Hoeflea sp. 108: one gene and its partner. The protein of the gene in region 1 interacts with the protein of each later gene in a pairwise test. Links are inferred from orthologs where the notes say so. Each region holds a gene or a part of one and is shown on either strand. Other genes may lie near its edges. The genes, in order: abc-f and B015_RS0124160.

What was found.
Region 2: the proteins of abc-f (region 1) and B015_RS0124160 interact in binary tests that used the Escherichia coli proteins (3 or more experiments, as listed by UniProt). The link is inferred for Hoeflea sp. 108 from one-to-one orthologs.

The regions. Positions count from the first base shown.
Region 1 is NZ_KB890024.1:1,611,528-1,626,809, forward strand. Bases 7,265-10,214 are described here. They hold abc-f (ribosomal protection-like ABC-F family protein), read left to right. Parts: upstream 7,265-7,775; coding sequence 7,776-9,653; downstream 9,654-10,214. Other genes in these bases: B015_RS0107890 (MFS transporter), read left to right, coding at 7,265-7,677; B015_RS0107900 (molybdopterin oxidoreductase family protein), read left to right, coding at 9,857-10,214. Outside these bases: excinuclease ABC subunit UvrC, read left to right, coding at 1-980; pgsA (CDP-diacylglycerol--glycerol-3-phosphate 3-phosphatidyltransferase), read left to right, coding at 1,082-1,678; moaD (molybdopterin converting factor subunit 1), read left to right, coding at 1,684-1,935; B015_RS0107860 (molybdenum cofactor biosynthesis protein MoaE), read left to right, coding at 1,939-2,412; B015_RS0107865 (YbaY family lipoprotein), read left to right, coding at 2,538-3,305; ndk (nucleoside-diphosphate kinase), read right to left, coding at 3,508-3,930; B015_RS0107875 (glutathione S-transferase family protein), read right to left, coding at 4,008-4,700; B015_RS0107880 (DinB family protein), read left to right, coding at 4,763-5,275; B015_RS0107885 (hypothetical protein), read left to right, coding at 5,500-6,168; more of B015_RS0107890, read left to right, coding at 6,403-7,264; more of B015_RS0107900, read left to right, coding at 10,215-11,962; B015_RS0107905 (glutathione S-transferase family protein), read right to left, coding at 12,040-12,765; B015_RS0107910 (LysR substrate-binding domain-containing protein), read left to right, coding at 12,863-13,768; B015_RS0107915 (cation diffusion facilitator family transporter), read left to right, coding at 13,864-14,757; B015_RS32130 (hypothetical protein), read left to right, coding at 14,863-15,282. UniProt on the Escherichia coli protein: Genetic data indicate it may be involved in ribosome assembly or function.
Region 2 is NZ_KB890024.1:4,856,286-4,872,138, reverse strand. The notes cover bases 10,483-14,003. They hold B015_RS0124160 (2-oxoglutarate dehydrogenase E1 component), read right to left. Parts: upstream 13,671-14,003; coding sequence 10,683-13,670; downstream 10,483-10,682. Other genes in these bases: sucD (succinate--CoA ligase subunit alpha), read right to left, coding at 13,865-14,003; odhB (2-oxoglutarate dehydrogenase complex dihydrolipoyllysine-residue succinyltransferase), read right to left, coding at 10,483-10,659. In the rest of the region: B015_RS0124230 (sulfite exporter TauE/SafE family protein), read left to right, coding at 1-343; tRNA (guanosine(37)-N1)-methyltransferase TrmD, read right to left, coding at 413-1,114; ribosome maturation factor RimM, read right to left, coding at 1,111-1,719; B015_RS0124215 (tyrosine recombinase XerC), read left to right, coding at 1,787-2,725; B015_RS0124210 (TraB/GumN family protein), read left to right, coding at 2,797-3,870; B015_RS33945 (DUF2867 domain-containing protein), read right to left, coding at 3,872-4,600; lpdA (dihydrolipoyl dehydrogenase), read right to left, coding at 4,969-6,405; B015_RS0124190 (SDR family oxidoreductase), read right to left, coding at 6,402-7,157; B015_RS0124185 (hypothetical protein), read right to left, coding at 7,154-7,648; B015_RS0124180 (LysE family transporter), read right to left, coding at 7,648-8,292; B015_RS31525 (VOC family protein), read right to left, coding at 8,289-8,747; B015_RS0124170 (MAPEG family protein), read right to left, coding at 8,863-9,267; more of odhB, read right to left, coding at 9,394-10,482; more of sucD, read right to left, coding at 14,004-14,767; sucC (ADP-forming succinate--CoA ligase subunit beta), read right to left, coding at 14,771-15,853. UniProt on the Escherichia coli protein: E1 component of the 2-oxoglutarate dehydrogenase (OGDH) complex which catalyzes the decarboxylation of 2-oxoglutarate, the first step in the conversion of 2-oxoglutarate to succinyl-CoA and CO(2).

The DNA of each region.
Region 1 (15,282 bases):
TCGCGCAGTTCTACGACGACAAGCCGTCACCGCGCTCGATATTGCTGTCACATGCTGTCGAAGAACAGGAACTGCTGGCTGAAGCGCTGTCGACCCGCGCCGGCTACAAGGTCACGCTTTCTGTGCCTCAGCGCGGCGAGAAGAAGGACATCGTCGACCATGCCGCGCAGAACGCCCGCGAGGCATTGGGCCGCCGGTTGGCGGAAACATCGACCCAGGCTCGCCTGCTGGAAGGTTTTGCCCAGACCTTTGCCCTCGAAAAGCCGCCCGTTCGCATCGAGGTCTACGACAACTCGCATATCATGGGCACCAATGCCGTTGGCGGCATGATCGTCGCCGGCCCGGAAGGCTTCGTCAAAAACCAGTACCGCAAGTTCAACATCCGCTCGACCGACATCACGCCTGGCGACGATTTCGGCATGATGCGTGAGGTCATGACCCGCCGTTTCTCACGCCTGCTCAAGGAGCATGGCGGCGAGCAGCCCGAGGAGGCCGAAAGCGTCGAGGATGCCGGTGCGTTTCCGGCCTGGCCTGACGTCATCCTCATCGACGGCGGGCAGGGGCAGATGACGGCCGTGCGCGCCATGCTGGCCGAGCTTGGCATCGAGGACCGGGTGGTGGCGATCGGCGTCGCCAAGGGCCAGGACCGAGAGGCGGGGCGCGAGCGCTTCTTCGTCAGGGGCAAGGATTCGTTCTCGCTGCCGGTGCGCGATCCCGTGCTCTATTTTGTCCAGCGCCTGCGCGATGAGGCCCATCGTTTCGCCATCGGTTCGCACCGGGCGCGGCGCAAGAAGGAGATGGTCAAGAACCCGCTTGACGAGATCGCCGGCATCGGTCCGTCACGCAAGCGCGCGCTGCTTCTGGCATTCGGCACCGCCAAGGCGGTGAGCCGTGCTGCCGTCGACGACCTGATGGCGGTGGAAGGCATCTCTGAATCGACTGCCCGCCTTGTTTACAACCATTTTCACGATAATGGGTGATGGATTGTCGTTCGCAAACATGTTGGCCTAGCGATAGGCAGTTGACCCCTGACGCCCGCTTCTGATTTCACTTAGGCAGACCGAAAAGAGCATTCGAGACCATGGCCCAGCGCGCATTCAACCTGCCCAACATACTGACCTATGCGCGCATCCTGGCCGTGCCGATGGTAGTGCTCTGCTTCTTCCTGGAAGGACGTCTGCAGTCGTCCGACTTCGCGCGCTGGAGCGCCTTGGCGATTTTCGTCATTGCCAGCATCACCGATTATCTTGACGGCTACCTTGCGCGCGCCTGGAAGCAGACTTCGAACATCGGCAGGATGCTCGACCCGATCGCCGACAAGCTTTTGGTTGCCACCTGCCTGCTGCTGCTAGCCGCCGACACCGATAATCGCGGCGGTATCGCCGGCTGGTCGCTGTGGGCGGCCATCATCATCCTGTGCCGCGAGATCCTGGTCTCGGGCCTGCGCGAATATTTGGCGGCGCTGAAGGTCAGTGTGCCCGTCACCCAGCTCGCCAAGTGGAAGACGGCGATCCAGATGGTGGCCATCGCCTTCCTGCTGGCAGGACCTGCCGGCGACAAGATTTTCCCGCTGACCACCCAGACAGGTCTCGTGCTGCTTTGGATCGCGGCGATCGTGACGCTATATACCGGCTATGACTATTTCCGTGCTGGCCTGAAGCACATCATGGACGAGTGAGCCGTATGAAACTCATCTATTTCGCCTGGGTGCGCGAGCGGATCGGCAAGGCAGAAGAAGATGTCGAACTGCCAGCCGAGGTGAAGACGGTTTCCGATCTTCTGTTGTGGCTCAAGTCGCGCGGCGAAGAGTTCGAAAGCGCCTTGCAGCATCCCGAGGTGATACGGGTCGCAATCAACCAGGAGCATGTCGATCACCGCCAGCCGGTTGCCGGTGCGCGCGAGATCGCGCTGTTTCCGCCGATGACGGGCGGCTGAGCCATGACCTCCGCCGTCGTGCCCATGGTGCGCATCCAGGCGGCGGATTTCGACGTCGCCCAGGAAATCGGCCGGCTGACTGCGGGTCGGGCGGATGTCGGTGCTGTCGTCACCTTCACCGGTCTGTGCCGTGACGAGGCCGGCACGTTGTCGGCACTCGAACTCGAACATTATCCGGGCATGGCCGAGGCTGAAATCTCCAGGATCGCGGCCGAAGCGCTGGAGCGCTGGCCGTTGTCGGGCATGACCGCCATTCATCGCTTCGGACGGGTCAGGCCGGGCGAGAACATCGTGCTCGTCGTTGCTGCCTCCAAGCACCGGCAGGCCGCCTTCGAGGCCGCCAGTTTCCTGATGGATTATCTCAAGTCGCGAGCGCCCTTCTGGAAGAAGGAGCATCGCGCCGACGGCAGTGCCGGCGACTGGGTGGATGCCAAGGAAAGTGACGAAGCTGCCGCGGCGCGCTGGGCCCGGCCATGACAGTCGGTGGCCGTCTTGGAGCGACGGGCGGCCACGGAACCACCGCAATCCTTTGCACCTTCGGAACTGGATGACAGCAACAGTCATGCCGCGTCCAGGCAACAACGCATTTCGGGGAGACAACCATGCTGGGCAAGCTCGCGGAATTCATCGTTTTCGGCTTTGCGCCGCTGCTGATCGGCATGCTTGCAGTACCTGACATGGCGATGGCTGAAGAGAAGACGATTTCAGGCGAGGTGCTCTATCGCGAACGCATCGCATTGCCGCCTCACGCAGTTTTGACCGTGCAACTGGTCGACGTGTCGCTGGCCGATGCTCCGTCCACTGTCATCGGCCAGCAGAAGATCGATCCGGCCGGGCAGGTGCCGATCAAGTTCGAGGTCCGCTTCGATCCGGTCGCCATCCGGACGGGCATGACTTATGCGCTTCAGGCGCGCATCACGGTCGACGACCGCCTCTGGTTCATCAATGACGAGCGCTACTCGGTCGATCCGCTCAACGCCGTGCCGCAGAGCATGGTACTGAAGATGGTGAGCCAGGCCAGCGAACCGGCCAAGGACGACATCTTCGACCGCGAATGGGTGGTGGAGCAGATCGGCGGTGCCGACGTCCTTGACGCGCCGCCTTCGACGCTGCGCATCGATCCGGCCGGTGGCGTGACCGGCCGTGGCGCTTGCAACAACTTCTTCGGCCAGGCCAAGGTCGACGGCAAGGCGATCACCTTCGGCCCGCTCGGCTCGACCTTCATGGCCTGCGAGCAGGCGGTGATGGATCAGGAGCACCGCTATCACCAGGCCCTTGGCCAGGTGACGTCCTATCGTCTGGACGGCGGCAAGCTGATCCTCGCCGACAAGGACGGCAAGGACATCCTGCGTTTCGGCGATGGCGGCTGATTGAATCGTTTTCTGTGGCTTGTCAGGTAACTCTTTGAAAAGACTGATGGCCCGTCCAGCTTAGGTCGAAGGCTTCGACCAGGCGGCGATTGCGTCCTCGGCCTGTCGAGGAGCGAACAACAGGAGAAAGAAAAAGCCGGGGCAAACCCCCGGCTTTTCGATTCTGGATCAACGCCTTGTCAGGCGTTGCCGACGGTCTGGATCAGCCGACGACTTCGGTGCCCGAGAACCAGTAGGCGATCTCTTCGGCAGCGGTCTCAGGAGCGTCCGAACCGTGCACCGAGTTCTCGCCGATCGACAGGGCGTGGACCTTGCGGATGGTGCCTTCGGCAGCATTGGCAGGGTTGGTGGCACCCATCACTTCGCGGTTCTTGGCGATGGCGTTCTCGCCTTCGAGAACCTGGACGATCGTCGGAGCCGACGACATGAACTCGACGAGCTCGCCGAAGAAGGGGCGTTCCTTGTGAACGGCGTAGAAGCCTTCGGCTTCGCGGCGGCTCATCCACACGCGCTTGGAAGCGACGACGCGCAGGCCCGCATCCTCAAGCATCTTGGTGATTGCGCCGGTCAGGTTGCGCCTGGTTGCGTCCGGCTTGATCATCGAAAAGGTGCGTTCGATCGCCATGTCTGGTCCTTATGATTTCTGGGATTTTGCAGTGTGGCGGGCTCTATACAGGCCGCCCGCTGCATTGCCAAGGGGGACTAGGCGGCCGCGGCGATGCTGCGCCCCTTGCCGCCATGAAGGTCGAGACAGCGCTCGAACCACTCGGCAACCGGGTCGGCAGCTTCGAGTAGCTGGTAGGGGGTGGCGATCCTCGCCCACTGCAGCGCGCCGAAGACGATGTAATCGGCAAACAAAGGTTGCTCGCCGCCGATCCACGGTTGGTAGGACAGCATACTGCGCAGCGGCTCCAGAGAAGCGCGGAAGCTGGAGAGGCTGGCATCGCGGCTGGCGGTTACCTCTTCAAGGGGCCTGCCGAAACGGGCTTCGCGGCTCTTGCGGAAATAGGCTGCATTCTCGTCGTCCTGCATGGCGTGCAGGGCCGTGAGCGCAGCCACGGAGATATAGGGATGCAGCGTCAGCTGCGACCAGCGCTCGATGAAGCGTGCATGCGCCATGCCGCCCGGGCCTTCGAACAGCGACGGTTGCTCTGGATAGGCCTCTTCCAGATAAAGCGCGATGGCGAACGAATCCGGGATCACCTTGTCGCCATCGCGGATGACGGGGATCGTCTTCGAGACGCCGCCTTCGATCTCTGGCACTTCCACAAGGCGCTTCAGAACGGCGCGGTAATCGAGCCCCTTGTGCTCCAGCGCCATCGCCACCTTCCAGCAATGCGGGCTGAAGGGGCGTGCGGCATCGCTGCCGACGAGATCGTAGAACAGAATGGTCATTGGCGAGGCTTTCCGATGCACTTAGGAAGGACAGACGGTTTCGAAGCACCAAGGAATATCAGATGAAGCAGCATTTCAGGATGATGGCCGCCTATAATCAATGGGCCAACGAGCAGGTTTATGGCGCTGCGGCCGATCTTGGCGAAGAAGACTTCGGCCGTGACGTCGGTGCCTTCTTCAAGTCGATGCGCGGCACCCTGAACCACCTGCTCGCCGCGGACCGCATCTGGCTGAAGCGCTTCACGGGCCTGGGCGATGCTCCGTCGGCGCTTGACGCGATCTTGCACGAGAACCTTGCCAGACTGACGACGGCCCGCGAGGCGGAGGACAGGCGCATCGTCGAATGGATCGATGGTCTCGAGGAGAAGGCCTTCGCCGGCCGCTTCACCTATATGACAGTAACCGACATGCGTACCATTTCGCAGCGTCTGGCACCTGCGCTGACCCACCTCTTCAACCATCAGACCCATCATCGCGGCCAGGCGCATATGATCCTGACCGTGTTGAGGCGACCTTCGATAAACCTCGACTTGATCTATTTCCAAAGGTCGGAAGTAGGCCGAAATTATGCTTAATTAGAATTAAATTACGATTTGCATGCAAACGGAAAAATTGTTTGCACACAAATGAAAGTTTTTAATACGCTTTACTATAAGTTGTGACTCGATTTGACTATCGATTGAGAAAGATGTCAGTCTCCGTGGTGGGCTGAAACTTTCAGTCCAGTGGGATCGTTACTGCGCAGGCAACCAGTTTCTGGTGGCTGGTTGTTTGGATTGGCAACCACAGGGAGACATCCATGACTGGCATTTCCAAGGCAATCGCAACTGCACTGGCGGGTGGCATTGTTTTTGTAGCGCTCGCCGCGCCGGCCAGCGCGCTGGACATCGGCGATCGTAGCAAGGGACTTGGCGTCTCGATTGATTCGAAGGGCATCGGCGCGACCGTGGGCGGCTCGGGCGGCATCAATGCCGATGTCGGGCTCGGTTCGGGCGGCAGCAAGGGGCTGGCGAGCGCCAGCGTCAACGCCAGCGTCGGCGGCGCCAAGGGTCTCAACGCCAATGTCGATGCCGGCGTAGCCAACAGCAAGGGCCTCGTCGACGCCAATGCAAAGGCAACGCTGGGCGGCTCGAGCGGCCTCAACGCCAATCTCGGCGCGAATGTCGGCGGTACAGGCGGGTTGGCCAAGGTCAGCACCACTGTTGGTGTTGGCGGGAACAATCTGCTCGATCTCGGCGTCACCATCGGCGGTCCCGGTCTGCCGGGTGGCCCTGGTGGTCCTGGCGGTCCGGGAGGTCCTGGTGGCCCCGGCGGTCCAGGCGTCATCAATCCGGGCGTGATCGGCGGCATGTCGCAGGCGCAGGTGGCGGCCTATGTCAAGCGTTGCAACATGGTGCTTTCGAACCCGATGGCGTTCGAGAGCGACCTGCGCGAACTCTGCAAGCTTCTGCGCATGGCCAGCCGCTAAGCGGCGACAGTGGTGATTTCGGACGGCCCGCGCTTCGCGGGCCGTTTCGTTTTTCGGCAGGGCGCGCCGGTCTTCGCTGAGGGCCCTTCCCGAAAAAATGTCATGAGCCTGTCTGGATCATGAGATCCGGCCGTCGCGGCCGCTTGCCTTGTTGGTACAACTGGGACAGAGGGTGGCTATGGTCGTGGAATGGGCAATTGCGCCCGCCGTCGGCTACGTTTCGAACCATGGGGAATGCCCTTGCGCGCCTTCGGCGAAAAGACCGGCCAGACGATCGTGCTGCTGCTCATCGCGGGCTCCGGCATGGTTGCGATCGCCCGTGGCATGACGCTCACCTTCCTCGCGATCCGCCTGCAGCAGGATTTCGGCCTCAGTCCCGCTGCCATCGGCATGCTGATCGGTGCAGGTCCGCTTCTCGGTGCAGCCGCAAGCCCTTTTGCCGGCACGCTTTCGGATCGGATCGGCCGCCGCAGTGTACTCACAGTCGCGCTGCTGTTCGCCGGCCTTGGATTGATCGGCCTGGGTCTGGCGCAGTCGGTTGCCGCCTTTGCCATTGCCCATATCGTGTCGTCGGTGGCAGCAGCCGTCTATGAGCCTGTTTCGCGCGCGCTGATGAGCGACGCGGCCCCTGAAAAGCTTAGGCTCAAGGTGTTTTCCTGGCGCTATCTGGTGATCAATGCCGGTTGGGCCGTCGGGCCGATGATCGGCATTGCCATTGGCGCCAATTCGCCCATGCCATTCTTCATCGCAGGCGCGGTTCATTTTGCCTTCTCGGCTGCGATCTTCTTGATCGTTCCGGCTGTGTTCGTCGGCACGGCTGGTGCCGGCGCTGCTGCGCAGATACCGGGCTTCCGCAGGCTGGTCGCCACGCTCAGGGATCGCCGGCTGATCTTCTATCTCGGCGGCGGCACGCTGCTGCTTGCCGTTTACGGCCAGTGGTCGGTGACCCTGTCGCAGTACCTCACCACCAATCTGGAAGATGGGGTCAAGATTTTCGCCTGGCTGGTCACCACCAATGCGGCGGTTGTTGTGTTCGCCACGGCGCCTGCACGGATGCTGATCGAGCGGATCGGGCCGATGAAGGCAATGGTCCTGGGGTGCCTGCTGTTCCTCGGCGGCGAGGTCGGTTTTGCCTTCGCCACCAGCGCCACAATGCTGATCGGCTTCATGGTGCTGTTCACCATCGGTGAGGTGCTGGTCGTGCCCTCGGAATATGTGCTGGTCGACCGCATCTCCAACGACGGCAATCGCGGCGCATATTTCGGCGCGCATTCCTTGTGCGCGGTGGGCAATTTCTTCGGGCCGCTGCTTGGCGGGCTGGCGCTCGGTGCGTTTGGCGGGCAGGGCATGTTCATGCTCTTTGCGGCATTCGCTGCCGGCTCGGCGGTGCTCTTTGCCCTTGGATATGCATCGCCGCCGCCGGCATCGCTCGACGGTCACGCGGCAGCAGTCGGCGGCGAGGCAACCGAAGGTGCCATGCACCGCGTGGGCCGGCCGGCTTACGCCTGAACCTTCAGTTCGGTAGCTATTTTTGGCCATGCGTTGCGCCCTTGATGGTGCGCACGCACTTGCCATTGTCGGAACTCTTCGTCAGAAACCCTCTCGTCATGCTTATTATCAACGATCTCTCCCTCCGCATCGCCGGACGCCTGCTTCTCGATCATGCGTCGCTGACCCTGCCTGCCGGCACCAAGGCGGGCCTCGTCGGCCGCAACGGCACGGGCAAAACCACGCTGTTCAAAGCGATAACTGGCGACTTCAGCTCGGAAACCGGCAGCATCAGCCTGCCGAAGAACACGCGCATCGGCCAGGTGGCGCAGGAAGCGCCCGGTACCGAGGAACCGCTGATCGACATCGTGCTCAAGGCCGATGTCGAGCGCACCGCGCTTCTCGCCGAGGAGCAGACGGCCACCGATCCGCATCGCATTGCCGAGATCCACATCCGCCTCGCCGACATCGACGCGCATTCGGCGGAATCGCGCGCGGCGACCATTCTTGCCGGTCTCGGCTTCGACGACGAAGCGCAGCGGCGGCCGGCCTCGTCCTTCTCGGGCGGATGGCGCATGCGCGTTGCGCTCGCGGCCGTGCTGTTTTCGGAACCTGACTTGCTGCTGCTCGACGAACCGACCAACTATCTCGATCTCGAAGGCACGCTGTGGCTCGAGAACTATGTGTCGAAGTATCCGCACACGGTTCTCTTGATCAGCCACGACCGCGACCTGCTCAACCGCGCGGTCAATTCGATCGTCCATCTCGACCAGAAGAAGATGACTTTCTGGCGCGGCGGCTACGACCAGTTCGAGCGCCAGATCGCCGAGCAGCGGGAGTTGCAGGAAAAGGGCCGCGTCAAGCAGGAAGCGGCGCGCAAGCACCTGCAATCCTTTGTCGACCGCTTCCGCGCCAAGGCTTCCAAGGCACGCCAGGCGCAGTCGCGCATCAAGGCGCTGGAGAAGATGAAGCCGATCGCGGCGCTGATCGAGGACAATGTCAGGCCGTTCAGCTTTCCCGAGCCGGTGAAGACGGTAGCCTCGCCGATCGTGGCTCTCGACAAGGTCAATGTCGGCTACCAGGCCGATAAGCCGATCCTGAAGAAAATGACGCTGCGCATCGATGCCGACGACCGCATCGCGCTTCTGGGCGCCAACGGCAACGGCAAGTCGACCTTTGCCAAGTTGCTTGCCGGACGCCTTCAGGCCGAGACGGGATCGGTGACGATTGCGCCAGGCCTCAAGGTGGCGATCTTCGCCCAGCACCAGCTTGACGACCTCAGGCCGGAAGAAAACGCCTACGAGCATGTGCGCCGACTGATGCCGGACGCGCCGGAATCGAAGGTGAGGGCGCGTGTCGCCCAGTTCGGCCTTCCCACGGAGAAGATGAACACCGCCGCCAAAGATCTGTCGGGTGGCGAAAAGGCGCGGCTGTTGATGGGGCTTTCCGCCTTTGACGGGCCGAACCTGTTCATCCTCGACGAACCGACCAACCACCTCGACATCGACAGCCGCGAGGCGTTGATTATGGCGCTCAACGAGTTCCCGGGCGCCGTCATCCTGATCAGTCACGACCGCCATCTGCTGGAAGCCACGGCCGACCGGCTGTGGCTGGTCAAGGACGGCTCGGTCAATCCTTATGACGGCGATCTCGAGGACTACAAGACGCTGGTGACGGGTGTGTCCGGCGACCGGCGCAAGGAGCGTGAGGCCGACAAGGCCTCCAAGGCCGACAAGCGCCGCGAGGCCGCCGCGCGGCGCGCCGCCCTCGAGCCGCTGGCCAAGGAAATCCGCGCCACCGAGGCGCTGATGGATCGTATCCGCAAGCGCATCGACACGATCGAGGACCAACTGGCCGACCCGAAGCTCTACGAGAAGGATCCGACGACGGCGACGCAACTCGCCAAGGAGCGCTCGCAGCTATCGGCCCAGCTCAATGGCCACGAAGACAAGTGGCTGGCCATGTCGGCCGAATATGAAGAAGGCACAGCCGAGTAGGGGCCGCAACGCGGCGCTGCCCCTCATCCCCCTGCGGGACCTTCTCCCCGGTTGGTGATGGGGAGAAGGAGGCTGGCCGCAACGGTTTCGCGCGTCCCTTCCCCCCGTCCACGGGGAGAAGGTCCCGGCAGCGGGGATGAGGGGCAGCGCACCCCCTCGAATTGGCCCTACACGGCGCGCGGACATCAGGGTAAAAGGGCGCCATGAACCAGCACGCCAAGATCAGGATAGGCCATTCGGCCTGCCCGCATGACTGCCCGTCGACCTGTGCGCTCGAGGTCGAGCTGCTCGACGACAAGCGCATCGGCCGTGTCCATGGCGCCAAGTCGAACAGCTATACGGCAGGCGTCATCTGCGCCAAGGTCGCCCGCTACGCCGACCGCGTCCACCATCCCGACCGACTGCTGAAGCCGCTGATCCGCACTGGCGCCAAGGGCGACGGCAACTGGAACGAAGCGAGCTGGGAGGCGGCGCTCGACCTGATCGCCGAAAGATTCATCGCCGCGGAAGTCAAATACGGCTCGGAGACGGTCTGGCCCTATTTCTACGCCGGCACGATGGGGCTGGTGCAGCGCGACGGCATCGAGCGTCTGCGCCACGCCAAGAAATATTCCGGCTTCTTCGGCTCGATCTGCACCAATCTCGCCTGGACGGGTTATGTCATGGGCACCGGTGCGCTGCGCGGCAGCGATCCGCGCGAGATCGGCAAGTCGGACTGCGTCGTCATCTGGGGCACCAATGCGGTGGTCACCCAGGTCAATGTGATGACCCACGCGATCAAGGCGCGCAAGGAACGCGGCGCCAAGATCGTCGTCATCGACATTTACGAGACGGCGACGCTGAAGCAGGCCGACATGGGGCTGGTGCTGAAGCCCGGCACCGATGCGGCACTCGCCTGCGCGGTCATGCACGTTCTGTTCAAGGAAGGTTTTGCCGACCGCGCCTATCTCGAAAAATACACCGACGATCCCAAGGGGCTGGAAGCCCATCTCGCCGACAAGACGCCGGAATGGGCGGCCGCCATAACCGGCCTGACCGTCGACGAGATCGAGGCTTTCGCCCGGCTGGTCGGCACCACCAAAAAGACCTTCTTCCGTTTGGGCTACGGTTTCTCGCGCCAGCGCAACGGCTCGGTCAACATGCATGCCGCCCTGTCGATCCCGGCGGTGACCGGGGCCTGGCAATATGAGGGCGGCGGCGCCTTCCATTCCAATTCGGGCATCTTCAAGCTCAATGGCGAGCTGCTCGAAGGCACCAGGTTCCGCGACCCCAACATCCGTTATCTCGACCATTCGCGCATCGGCCCGGTGCTGACCAATGCTGCGGACGCGCTCTATGGCGGCCCGCCTGTCACGGCGATGCTGATCCAGAACACCAATCCGGCCAATGTCGCGCCCGAGCAGCGCCTGGTGGTCAAGGGGCTGATGCGCGACGACCTGTTCACGGCCGTGCACGAGCAGTTCATGACCGATACGGCAAAACTCGCCGACGTCGTCCTGCCCGCGACGATGTTCCTCGAGCATGACGACATCTACAAGGGCGGCGGCAACCAGCACATCACGCTGGGGCCAAAGCTGATCGAGCCGCCCGAGGGTCCCCGCACCAACCACTTCGTCATCGAGCAACTGGCCGAGCGGCTCGGCGTGTCCGACATGCCGGGTTTCGGCCTGACCGAACGCCAGCATATCGACGTCATGTTGGAGAAGAAGGGCCTCGGCAATTTCGACAGCTTCCGCGACCAGAAATGGGCCGACATGCAGCCGGAGTTCGACAGCGCCCATTTCCTCAGCGGCTTCGGCCACCCCGACGGCAAGTTCCGCTTCCGGCCGCAGTGGAATGGTGGCATGGCGCCGAACAAGCCGCCGCGTAGCATGGGCATCTTCGGCCCGGTGGCGCAGCTGCCTGAATTCCCCGACCATGTCGACCTGATCGAGGTGGCGGACGAAGAGCATCCGTTCCGCCTGGCGACCTCGCCGGCGCGCAACTTCCTCAACTCGACCTTCGCCGAGACGCCGGTGTCGCGCGAGAAGGAGGGGCGGCCGGAGCTGCTGATCCATCCCGAGGATGCCGCGGCCATGGGGGTCGCCACCGGCGACCGCGTCGAGGTCGGCAACAAACGCGGCGAGGTGGTGCTGCATGCCCGCCTGTTCGACAAGATCAAGCGTGGCGTCGTCATCGCCGAAGGAATCTGGCCGAACTCCGACCACGAGCGCGGCGAAGGCATCAATGTGCTGACCGGCGCCGACGCGCCCGCGCCTTATGGCGGCGCTGCAGTGCATGACAACAAGGTCTGGGTACGCGCGGCCTAGCACCGTCGGCTGGCTTTGGAACGGACGAAAAGGGCTGCACGCCATTGTTGGTGCGCAGCCCTTTATCGTAAGGCCGGTCAGGCCGCCTGCTCAGCGTCCGTGTCGCGCAGTACGTCGGCGAGCGGCACCAGTCCTTTCATCGCGCCGCTACCGATGGCCGCTGTGTCACCATCTTCGATCGCCACCGCGAAGCGGAATGCCGGGTCGGCTTCGATGCGGTTGCGCAGCGCCAGGATGCGCGGATAGTCGGCCGGGTTGACCGCCTTGTGGAAGTCGGTCCAGCGGGCCACGCCGACAAACACTGCGTCCGCCAGCGTTGGCCTGTCACCGAGCAGGTAGTCGCTGTCGCCGATCATTGCCTCGAGCTGTTCGTGGCGTACGGCGACGAATTCACGTCCGAACTTGCGCAGCGTCTCACGCTCCGCTTCGGTGGCGTCTTCCGCTTCGAGCGCTGTCCACAACGGGCCGAAAGCGCCGGTGAAGGCCGTGTTCAGGAAGGCAATGTGCTGGTGCATCCTGTCGGCCTCCGGAGTGCCCGGTTCGAAGCTGATGCGGCGTTCGCTGTCGCGTGCCTCGAGCCACAGCGCGATCGCCATGGTCTCGGTCAGGACGCGGCCTTCATCGGTGACAAGCACCGGCGTTTCGATCCGGCCGTTGAAGCGCTTGTAGGCCTCTGTGCGCATCTCGCCGAGCATGTCGACGCGGGTCAGCCGGTAGGGTTGGCCGAGCCATTCGAAGGCGGCGACGAGGCCGGCCGAGGAGCCGAGCGGGAAGCCGGAGGTGAAGATCGGGGTGGTTGTCATATCAGGTCTCCATTGTTGATGACCCTGATGTATCGATGTGGACTTTGATCCTGTAGTCAGGCAACTTGAAACCATACGTCCACATTCATAGACTTTGATGCTGAACCTCAACGATCTCCATTTCTTCGCAGCAGCCGTCGACACTGGTGGTTTTGCCGCCGCCGCACGGCGTCTCGGCTGCCCCAAATCGACGGTCAGCAAACGGGTCGCGGCCCTGGAAATGTCGCTCGGCGCCCAGCTGATCCACCGCAGCTCGCGCAGATTCACGCTGACCGACGTCGGCCGCGACGTCTATGACCATGCCCGTGCCGCCGTCATCGAGGCCGAGGCGGTGGAGACGGTGGTGCAAAAGAGGCTGGCCGAGCCGGCCGGCATCGTGCGCATCACCACCTCGGTGCCCAACGCGCAGTTCCGGCTGGCGCATCGGTTGCCGGTGCTGGCACGCCGTTACCCCGGGCTTCTGGTCCAGCTGCATGTCACCGACCGTTTCGTCGACCTGGTGCAGGACGGTTTCGACATCGCGCTCCGCAGCCACTTCGCGCCGCTGCCCGATTCCGACCTGATGCAGCGGCGGATGAGCGAGGATGCGATCACGGTGCTGGCCGCACCGTCCTATGTCGCCGCGCACGGCGCGCCGGAGACACCGGAAGCGCTTTCCGGCCATGAAGGGCTGATGAGCTCGATGACGTCTAGGAGCTGGCGGCTGCGCGATGGCAAAGGCCGCATCGTCGAGGTGGCGCCGCGGCAGCGCTTCCACGCCGATGAATCGGTGCCTCTGCTGATGGCGGCGGAATCCGGCCTCGGCATCGTCTGCCTGCCCGAGTTGATCTCGGCTAATGCTGTGGCGCAGGGCAGGCTCGTGCGGCTGCTGACCGATTGGACGGCAGGCCGCGTGACCACGACGATTCTTACGCCGCACCGGCGCGGACAGCTGCCGGCGGTGCGCGCCGTCATCGACTTCCTGCTCGAGAAGGGTAAGGACGGCGTGGCGGCAGCCGGCTAGGCGTCGCCATTCGCGCAGACGCGTGAGCGCTGCGTCTTTCGTCCGTTGCTCATATCGGTCTAGCTTGCGGCAGAAGATTCCGAGGGGAGGCCTTGATGGGCGGCGACCACGATCATGGCGACATGCAAAACACGCCGGAGTCCCGACTCTGGATCGCTTTCGGCCTGACCGGCAGCTTCATGATCGCCGAGGTGATCGGCGGTATCGTCACCAACAGCCTGGCGCTGATTTCGGATGCCATGCACATGGCGACCGACGCAATGGCGTTGGCTATCGCGCTGATCGCCATCAAGGTGGGTCGCCGTGCAGCCGATCTGTTGCGCACCTATGGCTATGCCCGCTTCGAGATCCTGGCGGCCGCCTTCAATGCGCTGCTGTTGCTCGGTGTCGCCTTCTACATCCTCTACGAAGCCTATGAACGGCTCTCCAAGCCGACGGAGATCGCTTCGCTTGGCATGCTCGTCGTCGCCGTCATCGGCCTTGCCGTCAACTTCATCTCGATGCGCTTGCTGACAGGGCACAAGGACAACAGCCTCAACGTCAAGGGCGCCTATCTCGAGGTGTGGGCCGATATGCTGGGGTCGCTCGGTGCCATCGCCGGGGCGCTGGTCATCTGGTTCACCGGCTGGCAATGGGTCGATTCGCTGATTGCCGTCGGCATCGGCTTCATGGTGTTCCCGCGCACCTGGGTCTTGCTCAAGGAGTGCATCAACATCCTGCTCGAAGGTGTGCCGCCGGGTATGGACCTTGCCGAGGTCGAAGAGGCGATTGCAACCGTGCCCGGAGTTGCCTCGTTGCACGACCTGCATCTGTGGGCAATCACTCAGAGCAAAGCGTCGCTGACAGCGCATGCGGTGCTGGCGGAGGGAGCGGACGGCGAGACGGTGCGTCAGGCGATCGAAGCTCGCCTGCAGGAAAAGTTCGATCTGCACCACACCACACTGCAGATGGAGCGCGAGAGCTGCGCACCGCTGGAGCGCATCCACTGACTTGCCTGCGTCAACCTGTCAGTACTCTGTCTCATTATCTCTAACATCTGGAATGCCTATCTATGGCCCGGCCGATGCGTGTTCGGCGCGGAATGGAGAGCGTCGATGGGCGGGTATGATTTCAGTAACAAATACAGCGGTAAGGGCCGGGATGGCCTGCTCGGCTCGGTGCTCGGCGAAATCGGCAAGCGGCTTGGCGACAAGGCCCCTGGCAGCAGTCGCGGGGGCAGCAGTCATGGCGGCGGCCATGGTGGCAGCAGTCGGGGCGGCAGCGACCATGACGGCGGCAACTGGGGTCAGCGTTCGCCGTTAGGCAATGATGGAGCCTTCGGGCGCGACGGGCGGGGGCTTCAGGAAAAAACCGCGCCGCGCTCGCGTTTGCCCGGCTTCGGCCGCACGGCAGCGCTGGTCGTGCTGGTGGTGTGGACGCTGCTGGCCTGGGGCGGCTATAGCCTCGTCGACGGCTTGCTCGCCTGGACGTCGACCAATGCCGGCGCGCTGGTGCAGACCGGCCGGGATGCGGCG
Region 2 (15,853 bases), 3.2 Mb from region 1 along the record:
CGGGCGCATTGTCCAGTTCTTCACCTCGATCTATGGCGGCTTCTTTGGCGCTGGTATGGGCGTGATGATGCTGGCAACCCTGGGCCTCACCGAGGGCGGCGACTACCACCGGCTCAACGCGCTGAAGAACATGCTGTCCATCGTCATCGCTGCGGTCGCCATCGTCATCTTCGCCTCGGGCGGGGTTGTGGCCTGGACGGCAGCGGCGGCCATGGTGCCCGGCGTGGCGCTAGGTGGCTATGCCGGCGTCTGGGTCGCGCGCCGCGTGCCACAGGTTTTCGTCCGCGCTTTCGTTGTCGCGGTCGGGCTGTTCCTGGCTTTTCATTATTTCATGAAGGGCTGAAGCGCCGCCGCCACTTCCTTCTCCCAGTTCACGGAAGAAGGTGCCGGCAGGCAGATTCGGACTGAGCGCCTAGCGCTTCTTCTCCACCCGTCCAGCCCAGAGGTCCGGGCGTCGTGCTTGCGTCAGCTTCTCCGCCTCGGAGCGCCGCCATTTGGCGATCTTGCCGTGATTGCCCGAAGTCAGCACCTCGGGGATCGCATGTCCTTCGAACGCCTGCGGCCTTGTGTAGTGCGGGTGCTCCAGGAGACCGCCTTCGAAGCTTTCTTCCTCACCTGATACTTCGTTGCCCATCACGCCGGGCAGGAGCCGCACAACCGCGTCGAGCAGCACAAGCGCCGCCGGCTCGCCGCCGGAGAGGATGAAATCGCCAATCGAGATTTCTTCAAGCTCGCGCGCGTCGATGACGCGCTGATCGACGCCTTCGAAGCGGCCGCACAGGATCACCGCGCCGGGCCCGGCGGCCAGCTCGCGCACGCGCTCCTGGGTCAGCGGCTTGCCGCGTGGGCTCATCAGGATACGCGGGCGCTGATCGCCGTCCGGCGAGGCATGGTCGATAGCCCTAGCGATGATGTCGGCGCGCATCACCATGCCGGCGCCTCCGCCGGCGGGGCTGTCGTCCACGGTCCGGTGTTTGTCTGTGGCGAAGTCGCGGATCTGAACTGCCTCCAGCGCCCAGTCGCCGCGCTCCATTGCACGGCCGGCCAGCGACACCCCCAACGCCCCCGGAAACATCTCCGGATAGAGCGTGAGCACCGTTGCGCGAAACATCAGCGATTGCCCCCCGCATCCCTTGGGCCGCGCGGGCGAGGGCGGGTATCGAACTCGCCCTCTTCAGGCGGGGGGCCGAGCTCGTCGTCTTCGCTCTCTACCAGCCCGGCCGCGGCTGTGTCGATGCCGACAAAGCCACCCTTGATGTCGACCACGGGAACGGCCGCCTCGGTGAACGGAATCAGCACGCCCTTGCGGCCCTGATATTGGATGTCGAGGATGTCGCCGCCGCCGAAATTCTGCACCGCGATCACCTTGCCGACCTTGGCGCCGGTCTCGTCACGAACTTCGAGGCCCATCAGGTCGGTGTGGTAGAATTCGCCGTCGTCGGCATCGTCTGGCAGCGCCGAACGGTCGATGAACAGCTCGAGATTGGTCAGCGCTTCCGCCGCATTGCGGTCGTTGACGCCCTTGAAGCGCACCACCACCACTTCGCTGGCCGGGCGGATCGAAGCGATCTCCAGGCTGCGGCCGTCCTTGGTGTAAAGCAGCCCGTAATCGGCCAGCGCCAGTGGATCGCCGGTGAAGGTCTTCACCCTGAGTTCGCCCTTGATGCCGTGGGCGGCGCCGATCACGGCCATCTGTACTGGATTTTCGAGCTTGGCCATGGCCGCTTCACCGCTTGCTAACTTGGTCTGGTTCACACTGACTTATTCAATCGGACCCCCGCTGCCAATGCAGGAATTCCTCGTCGTCGCAAAACCCGACCTGCAGGCGGCCCGCCAGCGCTGGCTGAAGGGGCTTGCCGGCGAGCGCCGGTTGTCGGCGTTGACTGTCGATGCCTATGAGCGCGATACGCGCCAGTTTCTGCAATTCCTGACCGGTCACAACAGCGGGCCACCAGGCATATCGGACATCAGCGACCTGCGCCCGGCTGACCTGCGCGGCTTTCTTGCCGCTCGCCGAAGCGACGGCGCCGGCGCGCGCACGCTTGGCCGCGGCCTTGCGGGGGTGCGCTCGCTTTTGCGCTTTCTGGAGCGAGAAGGGCTGGTCAACGCCGCCGGCTCCGCTGCATTGCGCGCGCCAAAACAGCCGAAGTCGTTACCCAAGCCGCTGACGGCGGTCGATGCCAAGCGGGTCGTCTCGGCAGGCGAACAATTGGCCGAGGAGCCGTGGATTGCCGCCCGCAACGCGGCCGTGTTGACGCTGCTCTATGGCTCGGGCCTGCGTATTTCCGAGGCGCTCGGGCTTTCCGGCGCCGAGCTTGTCTCGCCTTCCGACACGGTGCTGCGCATCTCGGGCAAGGGCGGCAAGACCCGGCTGGTGCCTGTCCTGCCGGTGGCGCTTGCGGCCGTCGCCGAATACCGCAAGCTTTGCCCCTATCACCTAAGCGCTGAAGCTGCATTGTTCCGCGGCGCTCGCGGCGGGCAGCTCGATCCTGCCATCATCCAGCGCGAGATGCGCAAGCTGCGCTCGGCGCTCAACCTGCCGGATACGGCGACGCCACACGCGCTGCGCCATTCCTTCGCCACCCATCTGCTCGGCCGTGGCGGCGATCTCAGGACCATCCAGGAACTGCTCGGCCATGCCAGCCTTTCGACCACCCAGGTCTATACCGGCGTCGACACGGCAAGGCTGCTTGAGATCTACGATGCGGCCCACCCGCGCGCCTGACCGAGTTCGAGCCGGACAATTGTCACCGCGGCATTAACCGTTTTGCCGCTTTTGACGGCTACACAGGCACAATGAAACGCTTCGTCGCCATCGCCGACCGTGCCTCGCTGCCTGCGCTGAAGCTGCTCGCAGCTGTCAACGTGCTGTTCTTCATCCTGTTCTTCGCCATTGCCTTTCTGGTATCGGGCAAGGCCCATGCCGAGGCACCTGCCTGCAAGGGCAAGGACATGCTGGCCGAGCTTCAGACGAGCGATCCGGCGCTGCTCGCAAAGATCGAAGCGGAGGCCAGGGCGACCATCAACGGCGAAGGACTTTTGTGGAAGCTGGAGAAGCCGGGCCAGAAGCCGTCCTGGCTCTATGGCACCATGCATGTGACCGATCCGCGCGTGACCGAGCTGGAGCCGGCGGCACAGACAGCCTTCGACGCCGCGCACACGCTGGTCATCGAGACGACCGACGTGCTCGACCAGCAGGCCATGCTCGCCTCGCTGATGAAGCAGCCCGAACTGATGATGTTCACCGACAACACAACGCTGACGTCGCTGATGACGCCTGATGAGGTGGCGACGGTGAACGCGGCGCTTGAGGCACGCGGCATCCCACCCGGTAGCGTCACCAAGATGAAGCCATGGATGCTCTCGGCGATGGTGGCACTGCCCGCCTGCGAACTCAGTCGCAAGGCCGCCGGCGCGCCTGTACTCGACATCCTGCTTGCCCAGAAGGCCAAGGCCGCCGGCAAGGACGTCAAGGGGCTGGAAAGCGCTGCCGACCAACTTTCGGCCATGGCCTCGCTGCCGATCGAGTTCCACATCAAGGGTCTGGTCGAGACGCTCAAGCTCGGCGACCGCATGGACGATGTCATCGAAACGATGGTCGTGCTCTACCAGCGCGGTGACATCGGCATGTTCTGGCCGTTGTTCCGCAACGCTCTGCCGTCGGGCGGCAAGGATGATGAGTCCAGCTATGCCGCCTTCGAGGAAGCAATGGTCACCAGCCGCAACAAGACCATGGTCGAGCGCGCCGGGCCGCTGGTCGGCGCTGGCGATGCCTTCATGGCGGTCGGTGCGCTGCATCTGCCCGGCCCAGACGGCCTGGTCGACCTGTTCCGCAAGGCCGGTTACACGGTTACGGTCGCCGACCGCTGATCTAGCCTTTCGCCACCTGCGCCAGCATCGCCGGCACGATGATGTTGTGGAACGGCATGACGATGGCGAGATAGACGCGCCCGAACAGATTGTGCGGTCTGACCAGCGTCGAGGCGCTGATTTCCTGTCGGCCTTCGCCGAGTTCCTTGATCTCGACCACAATCCGGAAATCGAGATGGCTGTCATCCAGCCCGAGAACCATGCGCGACTGCGATTGGCTCAGCACCGGAAACATTCCTTTGCGCCCGAGCTGCGGCGACAGCTCCGCCTCGCGCGTCTTCAGCCCGAACGGCCAGACCAGCAGGTTGCGCAGTGCCATCAGCGCCCTGATCCAGGCTGGCCGTTTGCCAAATGCACGCCCGGCTGCGGCATCCGCATCTAGAGATTGTCCTGATACCACGATGACAAAACGGTCGGCGAAGCTGGCGCCGGGCAGGACGTCTGTGGAGGTCGGGCTCGGCACGGCAGGCATGTCGTCTATCCCCGATTGCTGGACTGGTTGCAGCCTAATCCTGTTCCTGGGGCTTGGCGGCGTGGCGAAACGCCGCCTGGGCAGGTTCACTTCCAAATTTTCACAGCAATGTGAAACCGAACGCCATTTCGCGCGTTGATTGCGATGTTCACGCAATGATTGCGGAGCGCATCTGAGGGAGATCTCAATGGTGAACAATCCAGACTCGGGCCCCGGCCAGTCCAGTAGGGGCAGCACATGGCTGATCGCCGTCATCATCGTGTTGCTCGCTGCAGTGGCCTACTACGTCTTCGCGCCGCGGCACGCGGCAACGCCCCCGGCCGCCGAGCCCCCAGCCAGCAGCGCACCTGCGCCTAAGCCGGCTGAACCGGCTCCGGCACCGTCGACCTCGGCGCCGGCACCTGCTCCGGCTGTGCCCGCACCAGCACCGGCAACCCCGGCCCCAGCCACGCCGGCTCCGTCTGGCGGCACCACCACGACGCCTGCACCTTCGGGTGGCGCCATGGCTCCGGCTCCCGCCCCGGCAGCACCCGCAAACTGAGCTTACCCTCAAATACAAACGGCCCGCTCATCGAGCGGGCCGTTCCTGTTTCAGGCGCGTGGCGCAATCTTACATATGTCCAGACTTACATGTGAATCGGCTTGAAGAAGGTGGCCAGGGCAGCCTCCTTGACCGCTTCCGACATGGTCGGATGGGCATGGCAGGTGCGGCCGAGGTCTTCGGACGAGCCGCCGAATTCCATCAGCACCGCCGCCTCGTGGATCATCTCGCCGGCACCGAAGCCGACGATGTGCACGCCCAGCACCTTGTCGCTGTCCTTGTCGGCCAGCACCTTCACGAAGCCATCGGTGTGCAGCATGGCCCGCGCCCGGCCGTTGGCGGTGAACGGGAATTTTCCGACCTTGTAGGCGACGCCGGCTTTCTTGAGCTCTTCCTCGGTCTTGCCGACCGAGGCGACCTCGGGGCTGGTATAGACCACGCCCGGGATGACGTCGTAGTTCACGTGGCCGGCCTGGCCGGCGATGATCTCGGCGACCGCGACGCCCTCGTCCTCGGCCTTGTGCGCCAGCATCGGGCCGACAACGACGTCGCCGATGGCATAGATGCCGGCAACATTGGTGCGCAGGTGACCGTCGGTCTTGACCCGGCCGCGCTCGTCCATCTCGACGCCGGCTTCCTTGAGGCCGAGGCCGTCGGTGTAGGGCTTGCGGCCGGTGGCGACCAGCACGACGTCTGCCTCAATGGTTTCCGCCGCGCCGCCCTTCACCGGCTCGAAGGTCACTGTCGCGCCCTTCTTGGCCTTGGCGGCACCAGTCACCTTGGAGCCGAGCTTGAACTCGAAGCCCTGCTTGGCCAGCATGCGCTGGAACTGCTTGGCGACGTCGCCGTCCATGCCGCCCAAGATGGTGTCGAGATACTCAACCACGGTCACCTTGGCGCCGAGGCGGGCCCATACCGAGCCGAGCTCGAGGCCGATGACGCCGCCGCCTACCACCACCAGGTGCCCGGGCACCTTTTCCAGCGACAGCGCGCCGGTCGAGGACACGATCACCTTCTCGTCAAAGGCGACATCGACGCCGGGAATGCCGGCGACGTCGGAACCAGTGGCGATGACGATGTTTTTGGTCTCGAGTTCCTGGGTCTTGCCATCAGCGCCGGTGACGCCGACCTTGCCGGCGCCCAACACCTTGCCTGTGCCCTGGAAGCTGTCGATCTTGTTCTTCTTGAACAGGAACGACACGCCGTTGACGTTGGAGGCGACGGTGGCGTCCTTGTGCGCCATCATCTTGGTCAGGTTCACCTTGGGCGCGCCGATCTCGATGCCGAGCGTGTCGAACGAATGCTGTGCCTCGGCCAGCATCTCCGACGCGTGCAGAAGCGCCTTGGAGGGAATGCAGCCGATGTTCAGGCAGGTGCCGCCGAGGGTCGCGTTCTTCTCGACCACGGCGACCTTCAAGCCGAGCTGCGCTGCCTTGATAGCGCACACATAACCGCCTGGGCCCGATCCGATCACGACGACGTCATATGCCATTTTCTTGTCCTTCTCCTGGGGGGCGGTCAGCGGCCGCCGCTCACGTTCAAAATCGAGCCCGTCGTATATGAGGCTGCATCCGACAAAAGCCAAATGACAGCCTGGGCAACTTCTTCTGCCTTGCCTTCGCGTTTCATCGGAACGAGGCCGCGAATGGCGGCGATCCGGTCCGGCTGTCCGCCCGAGGCATGGATTTCGGTATCGATGATGCCGGGGCGCACCGCATTGACGCGCACGCCCTCGGTGGCGACCTCCTTGGCCAGCCCGATGGTGAAAGTGTCGATGGCACCCTTGGAGGCGGCATAGTCGACATATTCGCCGGGCGAGCCGAGCGAGGCCGCAGCCGATGAGATGTTGACGATCGAGCCGCCCGCGCCGCCATGCTGGCTCGACATGCGCTTCACCGCCTCACGGGCGCACAGGATCGAGCCGACAACGTTGATGCGCATCATGCGCTCGAGCCTTTCGGCGCTCATCTCGTCGACGCGCGCCTTCATGTCGACCACGCCGGCATTGTTGACGAAGGCATCGAGCCTGCCGAAGGTCTTGTCCACCTTGGCGAACATGGCGAGTACGTCGGCTTCGTTGCCGACATCGCCCTTGATGGCGATGGCCTCGCCGCCTGATGCCTCCAGCTCGGCCACCAGGGTCTGCGCTGCAGCCGCGTTGGAGGCATAATTGAGGGCCACGCGATAGCCGGCAGCAACAGCCAGCCTGCAGATGGCAGCACCTATGCCGCGGCTGCCGCCCGTGACCAGCAGGACTTTGCCAGCAGTGCTCATTCCTGGCACCCGGCTATCTCGAACACGTCCCACGGCACTTTCGAGAACCCGTCGGGCCCATAGGCCGCCGACATGCGCAGCGAATGGCCGAGATCCGAGAAGATCAGCCTTTTCGGCGCCGGAGCCCCGATGCGCTCGCGCGGCAACAGTCCGACATTACCCTCGGCGTCGACGCTGTAGATGACGCCCTGCCACACCGTGCAGGCGTCCAGTTCCTCGCCGGTCACGTCGCCTTCGGGGCAACGGTGCATCAGCATGCCGTTCGGCCGCGCCACCCCGTCCGACCACATCACCACGCCATCGAGCACGGTGTCGTTGTCGAGCACCATCTTGAAGCTGTTGGTGACGGTGGCCGATTGCAGCGTCGGCCGAAAATCGATCGATGCCGCCTTGTCACGGTCTTCATAGACGGCGAGCTCGATCGGGCATGCGGCATTGGCCGTCGTCGCCGACAGCATCGCCACAGCCGAGATGAGCGCTGCAATACGCATCAGCCGGCCTGCACGGTGGCGAGCTTCACGCCAAGCCCGATGAAGATCATGCCGGTTGCCTTGTTGAACCAGCGGCCCCAGGAAACGAAACGCTCGCGCACCGAAGCCATGGTGAAGAACATCGACACGCCGACGAACCAGGCAATCAACACCACGGCCATCAGCAGGCCATAGACGCCCTTCACCGCTGCAGGGGTCTCGTGACTGACCATGGCCGTGAACAAGGGCACGAAGAACAGCACCGCCTTGGGGTTCAGCGCGTTGGTCACGAAGCCCATCAGGAAGCAGCGCATTGCCGAAACGGTTTTGACGTCATCACTGCCTTGCGGCATGTCGACGGCAGCGAGTTCCATCGGCCCGGCGCGCAGCGCCTTGATGCCGAGATAGACGAGATAGGCGGCGCCCGCCCATTTCAGCATGGAAAACAACAGCAGCGACTTCGACACGATCAGCCCGATGCCGAGGATGGTGTAGCTGACGTGGAACAGCAGCGATGTGCCAATGCCGAAGCTGGTGATGATTGCCGCGCGCCGGCCATGCACCACGCTCTGGCGCACGACCATGACGAAGTCGGCGCCGGGCACCACCAAAAGCACCGAGAACACGGCCAGCAGGCCGGCAAATTCGAATGCGTATTGGGTCACTGCTTCACCCCGTCCGTATTGGCGGCCAGCAGCGCGTTGCCCAGGGGCGCGTTGAACGCCCAGACATGGCCGAACGGATCCTGGATTTTGGCGTAGCGAGCGCCCCAGAACATGTCGTCGGGCTGCATGATAACCTTGGCGCCGGCAGCGACAGCACGCTCGACTGCGGCATCGACTTCGCCTGCTAGTTTCAGGTTGATGTTGACGGTCATGCCGGCACCGCCCCTGGTCAGCGGCGACAGGACGTCTGCGCCGAATTCGGGAAACTCGTCGTGCAGCATCACTTCGCTGCCGAACATGGCGAGGTTGGCATGCAGCACGCGCATGCCGTCGTCGGCCAGCTGCTCGAAGGTCTCGACCGCGTCGAACGCCCTCTCATAGAAGGCGATCGCGGCCTTGCCGCCCTTGACGCAGAGATGCACCTGGATCGGGGGAATGTCGGGTTCGAAGGCCATATACGGTTCCTGTTGGCGCTAGGAATTTGAGCACAGGGCAAAAGCACGCTCCTGCCCATGTGCACAAGTGCCAGCACCGCTTTGCGCCGCAGCCACGTCGTTCCCCGTCCCGGTCTCAGCTCATCAGCCGGATCAGCATCATCGCCAGCCCGACGATCGAGGCGAGCCAGACGACCGTGCGCAGAACTGGCACGCCCGCGGCGTATAGGACGACGTAGACCACGCGCGCTACGATCCACAGCATCGCACCCGTTGCCGCGATGCCGCCGGTCTTGCCGGTCAGCGCCAGTGCCAGCACCAGGGCGATGAAGGCCGGATAGGTTTCGAGCAGGTTGTGCAGCGCGCGCAGCAGCCTTCCGGCGACAACGCTTTTCGAGACGCGATTTTCGTCGCGGGCACTGAACAGATATTTCGGGCCGAGATCGCCGGTGGCAGAGGCCTGGGCGATCACCTGTGCAAGCAACAGTGCCGTGCTCCAGCCAAGCACCCAGATTTCAGTCGATGCTGCAACAGCTTCCATATGCGTTGTCCCCTCGAAGCGAGGCGATTTGCGCCTCGCCATGATCAGTTACAAGCGAAAGTCGTTTATCGGCCGGTCATTTCGACCGGCCACGAAGAATAATCTTCCCTGTGCAGCAGCCGCAACTCAGAGATCGAGAACCAGGCGCTCCGGATCTTCCAGGCTGTCCTTGACGCGGACCAGGAAGGTCACGGCTTCCTTGCCGTCGACGATACGGTGATCGTAGGACAGCGCGAGATACATCATCGGGCGGATGACGATCTGGCCACCGACCACGACCGGACGATCCTGGATCTTGTGCATGCCGAGGATGCCCGACTGCGGCGCGTTCAGGATCGGGGTCGACATCAGCGAGCCGTAGACGCCGCCGTTCGAGATGGTGAAGGTGCCGCCCTGCATGTCGGCGACCGACAGTTTGCCGTCGCGCGCGGCGAGGCCGAGGCGGCCGATTTCCTTCTCGATCTCGGCGATCGACATCTGGTCGGCATCACGCACGACAGGAACCACCAGGCCCTTTTCGGTGCCGACGGCAACGCCGACATGGGCGAAGTTCTTGTAGATGATGTCGGTGCCGTCGATCTCGGCGTTGACGGCCGGGATTTCCTTCAGCGCGTGCGTCACGGCTTTGGTGAAGAAGCCCATGAAGCCGAGCTTCACGCCGTGCTTCTTCTCGAAGATGTCCTTGTACTTCGAACGCAGCGACATCACCGCGCTCATGTCGACCTCGTTGAAGGTGGTCAGCATGGCGGCCGTCGACTGCGCCTCCTTGAGGCGGCGGGCGATCGTCTGGCGCAGCTTGGTCATGCGCACGCGCTCTTCGCGCGGGGCATCTTCAGTGCTCGACGGGGCGCGTGCAACGACAGGGGCGGCAACCGGAGCTGCGGCAGGCGCCGAAACGCCCTTGGCGATGGCTTCGAGCACGTCGCCCTTGAGCACCTGGCCACGCTTGCCCGAACCGGCGACCTGGTCGACCGACAGGTTGGTCTCGGCGAGCAGCTTGGCTGCGGCCGGTGCCGGCGGCATCTTGCGCTCTTCGATGGGGGGAGCGCCGGCGACCGATGCGGTCTGGGCGATGGCTTCCTTGACGGTCGAGGGAGCATTCGGTGCGGAGGCCTGGGCGACTGCGGCGGGCTTCGGAGCGGCCACAGCACCGTCGGCAGCGCCGATGGTGCCGAGCAGCGCGCCGACGCCGACGGTCTCGCCTTCCTTGACGGCCAGTTCGACCAGAACGCCGGCGGAAGGCGCCGGCACTTCGATGGTGACCTTGTCGGTTTCGAGTTCGACCAAGGGTTCATCGACGACGATCACGTCGCCGGCTTTCTTGAACCACTTGCCGATGGTTGCCTCGGAAACGGATTCGCCGAGGGTAGGGACACGGATTTCGGTAGCCATTTTTTTGCCTGTCCGTTCTTTGTTTATTCGCCGAGGGCGTCGTCGAGGAATGCCTGGAGCTGCGCCAGGTGCTTGGACATCAGGCCCGTCGCCGGGGAGGCGGCGGCCGGACGGCCGGTGTAGCGCACGCGCTGGTGCTTGGCGTCGATATGGGCGAGCACCCATTCCAGATACGGGTCGATGAACGACCACGCGCCCATGTTCTTGGGCTCTTCCTGGCACCACACCATCTCCGCGTTGCGGAAACGGCTGAGTTCGGTGATCAGCGCCTTGGCCGGGAACGGATAGAGCTGCTCGACGCGCAACAGGTAGATGTCGTCGATGCCGCGCTTCTCGCGCTCCTCGTAGAGATCGTAATAGACCTTGCCGGTGCAGAGCACGACGCGGCGGATCTTCGAATCCTTGACCAGCTTGATCGGCTCGTTGCCGAGATACTGGGCGTCGTCCCACAGCAGGCGGTGGAACGAGCTCTCGCCCGAGATCTCCGACAGCGAAGACACGGCGCGCTTGTGGCGCAACAGCGACTTCGGCGTCATCAGGATCAGCGGCTTGCGGAAGTCGCGCTTCAGCTGCCGGCGCAGGATGTGGAAGTAGTTGGCCGGCGTGGTGACGTTGGCCACCTGCATGTTGTCTTCGGCGCAAAGCTGCAGGAAGCGCTCGAGGCGCGCCGAGGAGTGCTCGGGGCCCTGGCCTTCATAGCCATGCGGCAATAGACAAACGAGGCCCGACATGCGCAGCCACTTGCGTTCACCAGACGAGATGAACTGGTCGAACACCACCTGGGCGCCGTTGGCGAAGTCGCCGAACTGGGCTTCCCAGAGCGTCAGCGCCTTGGGCTCGGCGAGCGAATAGCCATATTCGAAGCCGAGCACGGCCTCTTCCGAGAGCATCGAGTTGATGACCTCGTAGCCGGCCTGTGCCGCCGACAGGTTGTTGAGCGGGATGTAGCGGTTTTCGTCGCGCTGATCGTAGAGCACGGTGTGGCGCTGCGAGAACGTGCCACGCTCGGAATCCTGACCCGACAGGCGGATCGGATTGCCGTCCAGCAGGATCGAGCCGAACGCCAGCGATTCCGCCGTTGCCCAGTCGAGGCCTTCGCCCGTCTCGATTGCCTGGCGGCGGTTTTCGAGGAAGCGCGCGATGGTGCGGTGGACTTCGAAGTCCTTCGGCACTTCGGTCAGCTTCTTGCCGATTTCCTTCAAAGTCTTCACCGGTACCGCGGTCTTGCCACGGCGCAGTTCGTCCTGGTTGTCGGCGGCGCGCAGGCCAGACCACTGGCCATCGAGCCAGTCGGCCTTGTTCGGCTTGTAGGCCTGGCCTGCCTCGAACTCGGTCTCGAGGTTGGCGCGCCAGTCGGCACGCATCTGGTCGACGTCGGCCTGGCCCAGCAGGCCTTCGTTGATCAGCTTGTCCGCATAGACCTGCACCACCGTCTTATGGGTGCGGATGTTGCGGTACATGATCGGCTGGGTGAAGCCCGGCTCGTCGCCTTCATTGTGGCCGAAGCGGCGGTAGCAGAACATGTCCACGACGACAGGCTTGTGGAACTTCATGCGGAATTCGGTCGCGACCTTGGCCGCGAAAACGACAGCTTCCGGATCGTCGCCGTTGACGTGGAAGATCGGCGCCTCAATCATCTTGGCCACGTCGGACGGATAGGGCGACGAGCGCGAGAAACGCGGGTTCGTCGTGAAGCCGATCTGGTTGTTGATGATGACGTGCAGCGTGCCGGCGACGCGGTGGCCGCGCAGGCCCGACAGGCCGAGGATTTCGGCGATCACGCCCTGGCCGGCGAACGCAGCATCGCCATGCAGCAAGAGCGGCATGACCTTGGCGCGCTCTTCCTGCGGCACGATCTCGCCACGGGCGCGGCCGAACAGCTGGTCCTGCTTGGCGCGGGCCTTGCCCATCACCACGGGATCGACGATCTCGAGATGCGAGGGGTTGGCTGTCAGCGACAGGTGCACCTTGTTGCCGTCAAACTCGCGGTCCGACGAAGCGCCGAGATGGTACTTCACGTCACCAGAGCCTTCGACGTCGTCAGGCGCATAGGAGCCGCCCTTGAACTCGTGGAACACGGCGCGGTGCGGCTTGGCCATGACGTTGGTCAGGACGTTGAGGCGGCCGCGGTGAGCCATGCCGAGCACGACCTCCTGCAGGCCGAGCGAACCTCCGCGCTTGATGATCTGCTCGAGCGCCGGGATCAGCGACTCGCCGCCGTCAAGGCCGAAGCGCTTGGTGCCCTTGTACTTGACGTCGATGAACTGCTCGAAGCCCTCGGCTTCGATCAGCTTCTGCAGGATCGCCTTCTTGCCTTCGGCGGTGAAGCTGATTTCCTTGTCCGGACCCTCGATGCGAGCCTGGATCCACGCCTTCTCCTCGGGATCGGAGATGTGCATGAACTCGACGCCGAGCGTCGAGCAATAGGTGCGCTTCAGGATCTCGAGCATCTCGCGGATGGTCGCGTATTCGAGCCCGAGCACATGGTCGATGAAGATCGGCCGGTCGTAGTCGGCGGCGGTGAAGCCATAGGCCTCCGGCGACAGCTCGTTATAGTCCTCGAGCGGCTTGGCGATGCCGAGCGGATCGAGATTGGCGTGCAGGTGGCCGCGCATGCGGTAAGCGCGGATCATCATGATGGCGCGCACGGAATCGCGCGTCGCCTGCATCACGTCGATCGGCGAGACCTTGACGCCATCGGCGGCCGCCTTGTCCTTGACCTTCTTCTCGACGACCTTCTCGACCAGGCCCCAGTTGCCGTCGAGCGCCGACACCAGTTCGCCATTGGCCTGCAGCGGCCAGCTCGGCCGCGACCAGGACGCGCCCTTGGCGTTCTTGCGGATGTCGCCGGCGTCGTCCTTCAGCGCGCCGAAGAAGTCGCGCCATTCCTGATCGACCGATTCAGGGTCGTCGAGATAGGCGGCGTGCAGCGCCTCGATGTAGTCGGCGTTGCCGCCATAGAGGAAGGAAGTGAGGGAAAATTGGTCGTTGGCCTGATCTGATCGTGCCATCTGATTTCGGAGCTCTGCTCCGTCTCCTTGTTTTGGTCCTTCGCGCCGTGCCGCCCTGCCGCCGCGTCGCCCCTTGAGGGGGAAGCGCCGACGCCCTCCCCCCGCGCTGTGCAGGGAGAGGGCATTTCAGGTGAGATGTCTGGCGGGCTTGCGCCGCGAAAGACTCCTTCTCAATTCGAGCCGTCAGGCCCTTTTCAGCCCTTGATCGCCTCGACCAGCGTGGTGCCGAGACGTGCCGGCGATGGCGACACGCGGATGCCCGCTGCCTCCATGGCCGCGATCTTGTCCTCGGCGCCGCCCTTGCCGCCCGAGATCACTGCGCCGGCGTGGCCCATGGTGCGGCCTTCCGGTGCGGTGCGTCCGGCGATGAAGCCGGCCATCGGCTTCTTGCGGCCGCGCTTGGCTTCGTCGATGAGGAACTGCGCTGCGTCCTCCTCGGCCGAGCCGCCGATCTCGCCGATCATGATGATCGACTTGGTCTCGTCGTCGGCCAGGAACATCTCGAGCATGTCGATGAATTCCGTGCCCTTGACCGGGTCGCCGCCGATGCCGACGGCGGTCGACTGGCCGAGACCGGCGTTCGTCGTCTGGAACACCGCCTCATAGGTAAGCGTGCCGGAGCGCGAAACAACGCCGACCGAGCCCTTGCGGAAGATGTTGCCCGGCATGATGCCGATCTTGCACTGGTCGGGGGTGACGATGCCAGGGCAGTTCGGGCCGATCAGGCGCGAGGTCGAGCGGTCGAGGCGCGCCTTGACCTTGATCATGTCGGTGACCGGAATGCCCTCGGTGATGCAGACGATCAGCGGGATCTCGGCTTCGATCGCCTCGATAATCGCTTCCGCTGCACCTGCCGGCGGGACATAGACCACGGACGCATTGGCGCCGGTCTTTTCCTTGCCTTCGGCAACCGAAGCGAAGATCGGCAGGGTCTCGCCCTTGGCGCCGGTCCAGTTTTCGCCGCCCTTCTTGGGGTGGATGCCGCCGACCATCTTGGTGCCGTGATAGGCCAGCGCCTGTTCGGTGTGGAACGTTCCGGTCTTGCCGGTCAGGCCCTGCACCAGGATCTTGGTGTTCTTGTCGATGAGAATGGACATGGATCAGTTCCCCTTCACCGCAGCGACGATCTTCTTCGCCGCGTCGTCGAGGTCGTCGGCCGACGTGACGTTCAGCCCGCTCTCGTTGATGATCTTCTTGCCGAGTTCGGCATTGGTGCCTTCGAGGCGCACGACCAGCGGAACCTTGAGGCCCACTTCCTTGACCGCCGCGATCACGCCCTCGGCAATGACATCGCACTTCATGATGCCGCCGAAGATGTTGATCAGGATGCCTTCGACCGCGGGATCCGCGGTGATGATCTTGAACGCCGCCGTCACCTTCTCCTTCGAAGCACCGCCGCCGACGTCGAGGAAGTTGGCAGGCTCGGCGCCGTAGAGCTTGATGATGTCCATCGTCGCCATGGCGAGACCGGCGCCGTTGACCATGCAGCCGATGTTGCCGTCGAGAGCGACATAAGCGAGGTCATACTTCGAGGCCTCGATTTCCTTGGCGTCTTCTTCGGTCGTGTCGCGCAGCTCGACCACGTCGGCGTGGCGGAACAGCGCGTTGTTGTCGAACGAGATCTTGGCGTCGAGAACGCGCAGGCGGCCGTTGGTCATGACGATCAGCGGATTGATCTCGAGCAGGCTCATGTCCTTCTCGACAAAGGCCTTGTAGAGGATCGGGAACAGCTTCTCGCCGTCAGCCGCTGCCTCGCCCGTGAGCTTCAGGGCGCCGTTCAGCGCCTTGAGGTCGGCGGCCGTCACGCCCGCTTCCGGGTCAATGGCGACGGTGATGATCTTCTCGGGCGTGTCATGGGCGACAGCCTCGATGTCCATGCCGCCTTCGGTCGAAACCACGAAAGCAACGCGGCCGACGGTGCGGTCGACCAGGATCGACAAATACAGCTCGCGATCGATGTCAGCGCCGTCTTCGATGTAGAGGCGGTTGACCTGCTTGCCGGCCGGGCCGGTCTGCTTGGTCACCAGCGTGTTGCCGAGCATCTCCTTGGAGAAGGCGACAACTTCCTCGATCGACTTGGCGAGACGCACGCCACCCTTGGCGTCGGGCGACAGTTCCTTGAACTTGCCCTTGCCGCGGCCGCCGGCGTGGATCTGGCTCTTCACGACGTAGAGCGGACCGGG